2 regions of the Streptococcus sp. 1453 genome follow, and region 1 is predicted to be linked to the other one. Evidence: predicted binding sites of a transcription regulator. Region 1 holds the regulator's gene; the other holds the start of a gene.
The links. Region 1 encodes Rex, which represses fermentation and respiration genes when NADH is low (regulators of the CRP and FNR family bind a similar motif). Its sites were predicted from a motif close to TTGTGAANTANTTCACAA; they were not measured.
Positions count from the first base shown of each region.

Region 2: a site for Rex is predicted at 2,710-2,727, ahead of HW098_RS06940 (zinc-dependent alcohol dehydrogenase family protein). Genes of this name have one in related genera too.

Region 1 is NZ_VMLZ01000003.1:179,788-185,542, forward strand. Features, by position in the region: gene HW098_RS02745 (ribose-phosphate diphosphokinase) at 1-22, shown strand, start outside; gene HW098_RS02750 (cysteine desulfurase family protein) at 32-1,147, shown strand; gene HW098_RS02755 (DUF1831 domain-containing protein) at 1,152-1,499, shown strand; gene HW098_RS02760 (DUF4649 family protein) at 1,507-1,722, shown strand; gene HW098_RS02765 (redox-sensing transcriptional repressor Rex) at 1,805-2,446, shown strand; gene HW098_RS02770 (gamma-glutamyl-gamma-aminobutyrate hydrolase family protein) at 2,464-3,153, shown strand; gene radC (DNA repair protein RadC) at 3,150-3,830, opposite strand; gene pcrA (DNA helicase PcrA) at 3,873-5,755, opposite strand, start outside.
Region 2 is NZ_VMLZ01000007.1:24,636-30,390, forward strand. Features, by position in the region: gene comGB (competence type IV pilus assembly protein ComGB) at 1-92, opposite strand, end outside; gene comGA (competence type IV pilus ATPase ComGA) at 40-981, opposite strand; gene HW098_RS06935 (DUF1033 family protein) at 1,058-1,423, opposite strand; gene HW098_RS06940 (zinc-dependent alcohol dehydrogenase family protein) at 1,574-2,632, opposite strand; gene nagA (N-acetylglucosamine-6-phosphate deacetylase) at 2,795-3,946, opposite strand; gene HW098_RS06950 (acyltransferase family protein) at 4,098-5,755, opposite strand, start outside.

The DNA of each region.
Region 1 (5,755 bases):
TGCTTACAACAAAAAGAAATAAGGTGATTCTTTGATTTATTTGGACAATGCTGCGACGACTCCTATGTCAGCAGTTGCTATTTCAGCTATGACCAAGGTGATGCAAGAAACCCATGGAAATCCTTCTAGTATTCATGGGCATGGTCGTCAAGCTGGCAAACTCTTGCGAGAAGCCCGTCAGGAACTAGCTCAGTTACTGGGGACAAAACCTCAACATATCTTTTTCACTTCTGGTGGGACTGAAGGAAACAATACTGCCATCATTGGCTACTGCCTTCGTCACCAGGAACAAGGAAAACATATTATCACAACTGCTATTGAGCACCATGCTGTCCTTGAAACAATTGATTACTTGGTTCAACACTTTGGGTTTGAAGCAACCATTATCCAGCCAGAAAATCAAGAAATCACCGCCCAGCAAATTCAAGAGGCCTTACGTGACGATACGATTTTGGTTTCTACCATGTTTGCCAATAATGAGACTGGAAACCTACTGCCCATTGCTGAAATTGGCCAAATACTCAAGCAACACCCAGCCGCCTATCATGTCGATGCAGTTCAGGCTATTGGTAAAATCCCTATACACCCAGAAGAATTGGGCATTGATTTTCTCACTGCTTCTGCCCACAAGTTCCATGGTCCTAAGGGAATTGGTTTTCTCTACGCATCAAGCATGGACTTTGATTCCTATCTCCATGGCGGAGACCAAGAACAGAAAAAACGAGCCGGAACTGAAAATCTAGCTGCCATCGTGGGTATGGTTGCAGCCCTAAAAGAAGACCTAGAAAAACAGGAAGAACATTTCCAACATGTACAAAATCTAGAAACTGCCTTTCTGGCAGAACTAGAGGGCATTCAATATTACTTGAATAGAGGAGAACATCATCTCCCTTATGTCCTCAATATTGGATTTCCTGATCAAAAAAATGACCTCTTACTCCTTCGGCTAGATTTAGCTGGAATTTCAATCTCTACTGGCTCAGCCTGTACAGCAGGCATTGTCCAATCCAGCCATGTTCTTGAAGCCATGTACAGAGCAAATTCAGACCGCTTGAAGGAATCCGTTCGTATCAGTTTGTCTCCACAAAATACTGTTGAAGACCTACAAACCCTCGCAAAAACCTTAAAAGAAATTATCGGAGGTTAGCCATATGGCATTTGAAAAAACCATTCAGTTAAAAAATTGTCGTTACGACTACACTCTTAGCCCTTCTGTTAAAAAATTCACCCTCAAAGACAATACTTTTTTTGAGACAAAGGTTGGTAACTATGAACTAACTCGCCTACTTGAAAAAGTGCCAAACAGCGGTGAAGGCTTCCAACTTAAAATCATCATTAACAAGGAACTTACAGGGGCTAAAATCAATATCACTGACAAGTTTGGGCTACGTCTAGTTGATATTTTCAAATCAGAAGACCACCACATTCATCAGGAAAAATTCTACTTCCTCATGGATAGCTTGGTAGAACGTGGTGTCTTTACAAAATCAGAAAGATAGAGCTAAAATGTTTGAACTGACCTATAAGGACAGCTATCATGTTGAGCGTACTCTCAAGTATGAGGATTATGAAGCTCTCATGCTAGCTCTGTCAGGATGTGTAACCCTACCAGATACACTGTATGTGACTTCTTTGACTTTTGAGGGACAGGAAGTTTACCAAGGACTGGTCGGAGACCTCTACCGTTTTCTATCACATGCAGATTTTTTACAACAAAACTAAGATTTTTCTTAGTTTTTTCTTGTTTTTGTTGATTTTTTCACAATGTTTCTATAAAATAGAAGAATAGAAAGGTTGTGATTTTGTGAAAGATAAACAGTCTGCTATTCCAAAAGCTACAGCGAAAAGACTCTCTCTCTACTATCGAATTTTTAAGAGATTTCATGCAGAAAAGATTGAACGTGCCAACTCTAAGCAAATTGCAGAGGCCATTGGGATTGATTCAGCGACCGTACGTCGGGATTTTTCCTATTTTGGTGAACTAGGTCGGCGTGGATTTGGATATGATGTCAAAAAACTGATGACATTTTTTGCCGATTTGCTCAATGATAACTCTATTACCAATGTCATGCTGGTTGGTATTGGAAATATGGGCCATGCCCTTCTCCACTACCGCTTCCACGAGCGTAACAAGATGAAGATTATCATGGCCTTTGACCTAGATGACCATCCCGAAGTCGGAACCCAAACTCCTGATGGAATTCCTATTTACGGGATTTCTCAAATCAAGGATAAAATCAAGGATGCTGATGTGAAGACTGCTATCCTGACCGTTCCCAGCGTTAAGTCACAAGAGGTTGCCAATCTCTTGGTTGATGCTGGCGTGAAAGGAATTCTTAGTTTTTCACCAGTCCATCTGCATTTACCAAAAGATGTGGTCGTTCAGTATGTCGATTTGACAAGTGAACTCCAAACCCTCCTCTATTTCATGCGAAAAGAGGATTAGAAAGCGAAAATCATTTTATGAAAAAACCAGTTATAGGGATTACAGGAAACGAAAAAACTCATCCTGATGATGACATCATGATGAGCTACGCAGCAAAAGGCTTTGTTGAAGGCGTTAAAGACGCTGGAGGGATTCCCATCATCCTACCGATTGGTGATCAAGAAATGGCTAGCCACTATATCAGTTTGATTGACAAGCTCATCTTGACAGGTGGGCAAAATGTTGATCCAAAATTCTATGGTGAACCAAAAACTATTGATAGCGATGACTACCACCTTCAAAGAGATATCTTCGAACTGGCCCTCATCAAGGAAGCTATTAAACAGAAAAAGCCAATTTTTTCTGTCTGCCGTGGAACACAACTCTTTAACGTTGCCATGGGTGGAACTTTGTACCAAGATATAGAAGACCATTGGCAGGATTGTTCGGCTGAGTACACAACCCAACGCTTGGTGACAGAACCAGATACTGTTCTCCGAGAAATCTATGGAGAAATCTCCCATATCAACTCCTTCCACCATCAGAGTATTAAGGATTTAGCACCTAACTTAAAGATTGCAGCTCATGATCCTAAGGATGGTATCATTGAAGCTGTCATGAGTACGGATGATGTCGCCTTTCTCGGTGTCCAATGGCATCCAGAATTTCTATTTGAAAATCGTCCCAAAGATAAAAACCTCTTTGACTATGTCGTTAATGAACTTTAGATTAAATCCGTCTTTTCACGATAACTAAAGTAATTAGAATGAGAGACAATCAAATGGTCCAAGAGGACAATCCCCATCAGTTCGCAGGCTTCTTTGACAAGTTTAGTGACATGATCATCATTTCGGCTAGGGGCTACCGCTCCTGAAGGATGATTGTGAACTAAGATGAGAGAGGTCGCCATATGCTTGATGGCATAGTGAAGAATCTCTCGCGGTTCAGCGATACTACGAGTTGCAGAACCGATAAAAATGGTCTGTTGATGGATGATTTGATTTTGAGTATTGAGATAGAGCGCCACCAGGTGCTCTTGTTTTTTATCCCCCAATTCCTGTTGCATCTTCTTGGCCAACTTTTGGCTACTAAGAATACTTTCCATCTCAAGGGTCTCATGTTTATGAATACGATGGCCCAGTTCAATCATAGCTTGTAATTCTATTGCCTTAACACGTCCGATACCAGATAGGCTCTGCAATTCCTGCAGGGTCATTTTTTTCAAATCCGTTAGGCTTGAAAGATTGCTCAAGACTTTCTGGGCAATTTCAAAAACGCTAGCCTGACGTGTCCCTGTCCTGAGTAGAATAGCTAGCAACTCTTGATTACTAAGCGCTTCTACTCCTTCCTTGGCCAGTCTTTCTCTTGGTAATAGTGAATCTTCTTGGAATGAAATACTGTACATAAAAATCCTCCTCACTTTATTATTCGTGAGAAGGATGAAAAATTAGATTTTTTTCTCAATTGGGGCTACACTAGCTAAAAGTTTTTTCAAACCTACTTCTGGGAAATTGATTTTTAATTCCTGCGTAGCACCGCTACCTGAAACTTCCAAAACAGTTCCCTCTCCCCATTTCTTGTGGAGAGCAATGTCACCAATAGACCAATTTGCTTCACTAGACGCTGATTTTGCTCCTGCTGTAAATTGACCAAATGGGAGACCGCTTGATTGGATAGTTCTTGGGGCAGCACTACGTTTACGATCTTGAAGAGCTTGAGCCAGGCTCATACCTTGACCGAAGGCAAGACCACCACTGCTATATGCTGCCTTAAAGCTTGAATTTGCTGGACGGGCTAGACCTTGGTACTCAAGCAAGTCTGAACTGATTTCGTTAATAAAACGAGTCGGACGATTGTAGTTGGTACGACCAAAAAGCAGGCGCGAATTGGCATTGGTCAGATAGAGGACTTTCTCTGCACGCGTAATTCCTACATAGGCTAGACGGCGCTCTTCTTCTAGTTCATCTTGATCTTCAGCTGCACGGCTAAGCGGGAAGACATTTTCTTCCATCCCAATCAAAAATACAACTGGAAACTCGAGACCTTTGGCAGCATGCAGGGTCATTAGGGTAACTTCTGATGTCTCCTGACTACCTGAATCTGTGTCGGCAATCAAGGCCAAGTCATTTAAGAAATGACTCAGTTTATCCAAACCAGTTTCCTCTTCTGGATCATCAGAGGTGTCATCAAAGTTCTTCGTAACAGAAAGAAACTCTTCGATATTTTCAACCCGAGCCTTGCTTTCTAGAGTCGCTTGGGCATTAAGAATATCAACGTAACCTGTTTTTTCTAAAACAGCCTCAACCAGCTCAGTAATGCTTAAGTGGTCCAGTTGTTCCCGCAAATCCAGAATCATATTGGCAAAATCCCAGATAGACTGGGCTGTTTTACCCTTGATACCAGATAACATGATATTGGCTGAAGCATCTAGCATGGACATATTTTGCAAATTTGCAAAGTCACGGATTTTCTCAACCGTACCTGGGCCAATTCCACGTTTCGGTTCGTTGATAATACGCTCAAAACTGATATTGTCACTCAAATTAGCAATGAGGTTTAGATAAGCGATAATATCTCGGATTTCCTTACGGCTGTAGAACTTGGTTCCTCCAACCATTGTATAAGGGATGTTAGATTTGAGCAGAGCTTCCTCAATAGTACGAGACTGGGCATTTGTACGATAGAGAACTGCAAAATCCTTGTGAAGAAAGTTTTGACTGCGACTAAGTTCATCGATGGTTTTGGCTACAAATACAGCCTCATCTAGCTCATCATCGGCACGATAGTAAACGATTTGCTCCCCATCAGCATTTTGAGTCCAGAGATTCTTAGGACGGCGGTTTTTATTGTTTTTAATGACCTCGTTGGCCGCTTGAAGAATGGTTTTGGTTGAACGGTAATTCTCCTCCAACAAAACAACCTTGGCTTGGGGATAATCCTTTTCGAAGTCCAAGATATTCTGCATATCAGCACCACGCCAACCGTAGATAGACTGGTCCGCATCCCCAACCACACAGATGTTTTTAAAGCGCGAAGCCAAGAGTTTGACCAATTGGTACTGAGCGTGGTTGGTATCTTGGTACTCATCAACGTGGATGTATTGAAACTTCTGCTGGTAATAAGTCAAAACATCAGGATTTTGATCAAAGAGACGCAAGGTCAGCATAATCAAATCATCAAAGTCAACCGACTCCGACTGACGCAGTTCTTTCTGATAGGCTGTATAACACTGGGCCACGATTTGCGTATACATATCTCCAGCTTGGGCAGCATAGGCAACATCATCAATCAGATCATTCTTAGCATTGGAAATAGTTCCTAAGATACTCC
Region 2 (5,755 bases), on a different contig from region 1:
GAAAAGAGATTGTTAAACAAGGTGATGATATTTTTTTGCTTAGCTGTAGCTAATTTTTTCTGTTTCAGCCTGAAGACTTGTGATATGTCCATCTTTAAGAAGCTGGTCAATCTGTTCATTCCAGCTAGTTGGCTGGTGTTCTTGATAGTCTTTGTTGGCAAAGTCAACGATTCCTCCTCCCCCGATTAATCTCTGGTAGCAGACTCCTTGCAGAACGACCGCTAATTCCTCCTCACTCACACCCAACTCCAGCAGGCGTTCATAAACACCTCGGATACTCTTGGCATGAATGGTTGAAAAGACTGTCGCACCTGTCAAACTAGCTCTGACTACCGCACGCGCCGTCTCGCTGTCTCGAATTTCTCCGATAATTAGGAGGTCTGGCCGATGACGTAAGGAAAGCTTGATCAAATTTTCATAGTTTAGTCCGATTGCTTCGTTCAACTGCAACTGAAGCATGTCGTCCTGCTTGATTTCGACAGGATCTTCGATGGACATAACTTGCTGTCCTTTAAAGAGAGATTTAGCCAATTCATGCATCAAGGTCGTCTTGCCACTTCCGACTGGACCAGCAAAGAGATAGAGACCACGTTGCCTGTACTGCTTGCCCAGTTCATCAATATTCTGAAACCAAAAATGCAAATCCTGCTCCTCATCATGCAACAAGCGAATTACTAAACTCTCATGTCCTCGATAATCGCCTACGGTAGATAGACGTAGGGACGCCATCTTATCATCATAGGCATAGTCGCAGGAACCAAGCTGACTACGTCGCTTTTCTCCCACATTCATACCTGCCACAAACTTGAAGTGACTGATGACGGCCGCAAACTTTTCAAAATCATAACAACCAATTTTACAGCGCTCGTCTCCTACCCTCATATGAAGCTCATAGGCGTATAACTTGGGGACAAAATAAATGTCTTGCGCCCCTTTTTTCCGAGCCGAACGAATGATTTCTTGTGCAATTTCTTGAACCATACTTACCTCCTCACCTATACTATTCGCAAAGATTTGGAAAAATAAAAAAAGCAACTCCAAAAAAGTTACTTTTTCTCTATTTTAATTTCATACGGCAAGAACGGTGTCTTTCCTTACCTGTTTGTTTTTCATAGCCTGGGCGTAGTTTTTCATCTGGAATAACCTGCTCATCCTGTAAAAGAGCCAAAGAATGGTATTGTTGTAAATACTCATCACATTCATCGCACCAGCGTTGGTCTTCCGGGTCCCAAAAAATGGTCATCAAATCGCTTCTGCTTTTATAAAGAGGGGATTCTTGTTCCAATCTAAACCAGCAAGTTTTGTAGTATTTGAGAGCATCATAATACCGGTCAAATTTTCTACTTGCTACAATATCTTCTTCCCAACCTTCTAAGAACCACCACGGTTCAAAATCTCCGTACATTTCTATAACACGATACATATTCATTCATTCCTTTGTACCGTATATTATAACCAATTCCGCCAGACAAGGAAAGAAATATGCTCATTTCTTAATTTTTTGATAAAAAATCCAGCCATCTGATGGATGACTGAATTTCTGTTTGCTTATGTTCCAAAATCTTGTCACTACCTAGGCTTCAGAAATATCGTTTTCGATGATGACCTTAATTGCATGGTGGTCTGCTGCCTTACTGAAAACTTCATAGGCTTTTTCAATTTCACTGAGTTTGAAATAGTGAGTTACCAATTTTTCTGGTTCAATCTTATGACTTTCAAGAGCTTTCAACAATTGTGGAGTTGTATTTGTAGATACCAAACCAGTTGTTACATTGATGTTGCGAATCCAAAGTTTGTCCAAATCGAATTCAACTGGTTTACCATGCACACCACAGTTGGCAACCGTTCCGTCTACACCGATAATCTTTTGACAGAAATCAAATGTTGCAGGAATACCAACAGCTTCGATAGCAACATCTACACCACGACCATCTGTCAAATCATAAATTTCTTTAATGGCTTTTTCAGGGTCTGAAGAATTAATCTTGTGAGTCGCACCAAATGATACAGCAGTTTCCAAGCGGTTATCGTCTAGGTCTACCATAATCAATTTAGCTGGTGAATAGAATTGAGCTGTCAATAGAGCAGCCAATCCAACTGGACCTGAACCGATAATGGCTACGCTACAACCAGGTTCTACTTTTCCTTTCAAGACACCAATTTCATACCCAGTAGGCAAAATGTCTGATAGCATAACCAAAGCCTCATCTGACAAGTCTTCTGGAGTGTGGTAAAGAGTGTTATCTGCATGAGGGACACGTAGATACTCAGCCTGCATACCGTCAATCAAGTGACCGAAAATCCAGCCCCCTTCGTCTTCACAATGGGCATAAATTCCTTTTTTACAGTAGTAGCATTTACCACAGGCACAGACACAAGAAATCAAGACCTTGTCGCCTTTTTTGAAGTTAGAAACTCCTTCTCCAACTTCTTCAACAATCCCAATTCCTTCGTGGCCAAGAATGGTACCACTTTGACAAGCAGGAACATCTCCTTTAATGATATGGAGGTCTGTTCCACAAATAGTGGTTTTTACGATACGCACAATAGCGTCTGTTGGCTTGCGAATAACTGGTTTGTCTACATCAACAAAAGAAGCAAGTCCTGGTTTAACATAAGTATAGGCTTTCATAAAGCACTCCTCCGTTTTTTTATTTGTACTATTTATAATATAATTGTAAGCTTTTTCATTTGTTTGCTCAAGCTTTTTTGTGATTTTTTTAACTTTTTTATTTACTGGTAAAGCAATATAGATAAAAAAGCAGAAGCTAATCTCTAACTTCTGCTTTCTCTCTTATGCTTGATAACGTTTCACACCATCTAGATAGGTTGCTACCAATTCCAAATCTTTATCTAATACGATAAAGTCAGCATCGTAGCCTTCACGGATTTGGCCACAGACGTCATCGATGTGAACAGATTTAGCTGGGTTGAGGCTGGCCATCATGACTGCTTCATGTGGATTCGCAATTCCCCATTCGACAACATTTTTCAAACCGTCCTTGAGTTTAAGGATAGAACCTGCCAAGTTACCAGTAGATTTGAGACGTGCAGTTCCATTTGCTACTACAACAGGGAATTCTCCCAACATATAGTCACCGTCTTCAAGCCCACCAGCTGTCATACAGTCCGTAATAAGAGCGATGTTTTCTGTCCCCTTTTGCTTAAGTAAAATCTCACAAGCTTTTGGATCTACGTGATAACCATCACAAATCAATTCTGCGTAAGTATGTGGGAGCTCATACATAGCTCCTACCATACCTAGTTCGCGGTGTGTTAAACCACGCATCCCATTATAGGCATGTACCCATACACTAGCTCCAGCATCAACTGCCTTCTTAGCTTGTTCAAATGTCGCATCTGAGTGTCCAAGTGCAACTGTCACACCTTCACCTGTAATAGTACGTACAAAATCTTCCACCCCATCACGTTCTGGTGCAATAGCGATTTTATTTAGCATCCCTTTTGCAGCATCTTGCCAAGAATGAAACTCCTCAACACCCGGGTCTCTCATATAAGTTGGATTTTGTGCCCCCTTAAAAGTTTCTGTGAAATATGGACCTTCATAATAAATCCCACGAATCTTAGCACCTGTTGCTTCTTTATAATGGTTTCCAAGATTTTCAGTGACTGCAAGCAATTGCTCATAAGTGGCTGTTAAAGTTGTGGGCAAGAAACTGGTAACACCAGTACTAAGAAGTCCTTCACTCATAGTATGCAATGTACCTTCAATGTTGTTGTCCATCACATCTACACCTGCATATCCATGAATATGAGTATCCACAAGACCTGGTGCAATGCTATAACCAGTATAGTCAAGAACCTCTGCTCCTTCAGGAATTTGATCCACATGTTTCCCAAATTTGCCATCAACAAGTTCTAAGTACCCACCGCGACGAATGCCAAATGGATAGAAAAACTGATCCGCTTTAACGTAATTAGGCATAATAATGACCTCCTTAAAAGATTACTTTTGATATTTATTATGTCAATTACATTATAAACCTTTATGATTCATTTGTAAATGGTATAGACCTATTTTCTAAAGATATTTTAAAAGAGCTGGATTTCTCCAACTCTTTTCTCTGTAATACAGGTTATTTTGATTTGACTGGCTTGTCTTGAGCTGTTTGCAAGGCTGTAGCAATGGTATCTGCATACAATTTAGCTCCTGCTTCAATAGTGCTAGTGTCACTTCCGAAATGGACTTGGTCTGTTCCTGCCCAAATTTCTGGATGTTCTTTCGCAACTTGATTCCAATCTGCTATCGTGATGTAAGGAGTCTTCTCTGCCAATTCTCTCATATAGGCAGCAGCCTTCTCAACGATGGCATAGGTCTCTTTTGTCTTATCTCCCTCATAAGGAGTCACTAAAATCATATGGTGGCCCTTAGGAAGATTTTTTACGATACTATCCCAGTCTTCCTTGTAATTTTCAGGATTATTTACCCCAGTCGCAATGACCACCATCTTAGGTAAAAATTTATTCTGGCTATTATTTAGCATGATTTCATTGGCATTCTTGGTTGTTCTGCTGACTTGCGCGTTAATCTGTGCTCCAGGAAGGGCTGTCTGCAGGGCTGTATTTGCCCTTAAAGCCACCGAGTCACCAATTAACATAGTACCATCAGCAATCCCCAAACTATCAGCTTCTGCTCGTTCTGCCATCACTTTTGTTTGGCTAATATTTGTTGCAGCCTGCTTCAAACCATTGACAGTTAAGTCTGTCTCAAACGCTCCCACTTGTGGTGCCAACAAAGTCACTAAGAAGACAATGAAGGCCAAGATTCCTGTACTTGTTGCAAGAATTGCGTGAATATAAGGCAGGGGACGAAGAGTTTGTAAAGCAGGTGTGTTCTTGCCTGCAATCCAAGGTTCCAATACATAGAATGATAGGCTAGCAAAGCCATAAGAAAAAATCAAAGTCAGTAATACAGCAAGAAGATTTGATGTCAACTGTGAAAAAATGATATAGAAAGGCCAATGGAAAAGATAAACCGCATAGCTAGTATCCGCTAAAAAGCTGATCATCTTTGGCTCCTGCACGTTAGGAGTCTTTTCATGTAAGACACGCGCCGCCAGAATCATAGCAAGAGCTGCAAGGCTGGCAAGCAAGAAGCCAATAAGATAGGCAAAGAGATAGGTAAATTTGACAAAGAAGGTCAAAATGAGTAAGAAGGCAAAACCTCCTGCAAAAATCAACAGGGTCTTTCGTAAATCCCAGATTTTATCCAACTGCTTGACGAGGGAAGTCGTCTGACGAACGCCTACAATAGTTGCTAGGATACTTCCCAAAAAGAATGGATAGACATGAGTTAAACTGGAGAAGTAAACAGAGGAATAAGAGGTTACTAGAAAACTACCAATAAACATGGAGAAGAAGCTGATCAAGAAGGCAGTGGCAGATAAAAGAAAGACCATCCCCTTCAACTGACCATTTGATTTAGCCTGTTTAGATAAGAACCAAACTGCCAATCCCCAAAGAATATAGTAGTGAACCTCAACGGCCAAGCTCCAATTATGAACAAACAAATGAGGAATGAACTGAGATTCATAACTCCCACCTGTTAGAAGTTCATAGAAGTTGGTCATAAAGCCTAAAACACCCGCAATCTGACCCCCAATTCCAGCAACATAGTCTTGGCGAACTAGGAAGGTAAAGGGCATGGTTACCAAGACCATCAAAACCACAGGTGGCACGATACGATAAAAACGTCTTCTAAAAAATCCAATCAAGTCAATCTCATGGTTTTTAG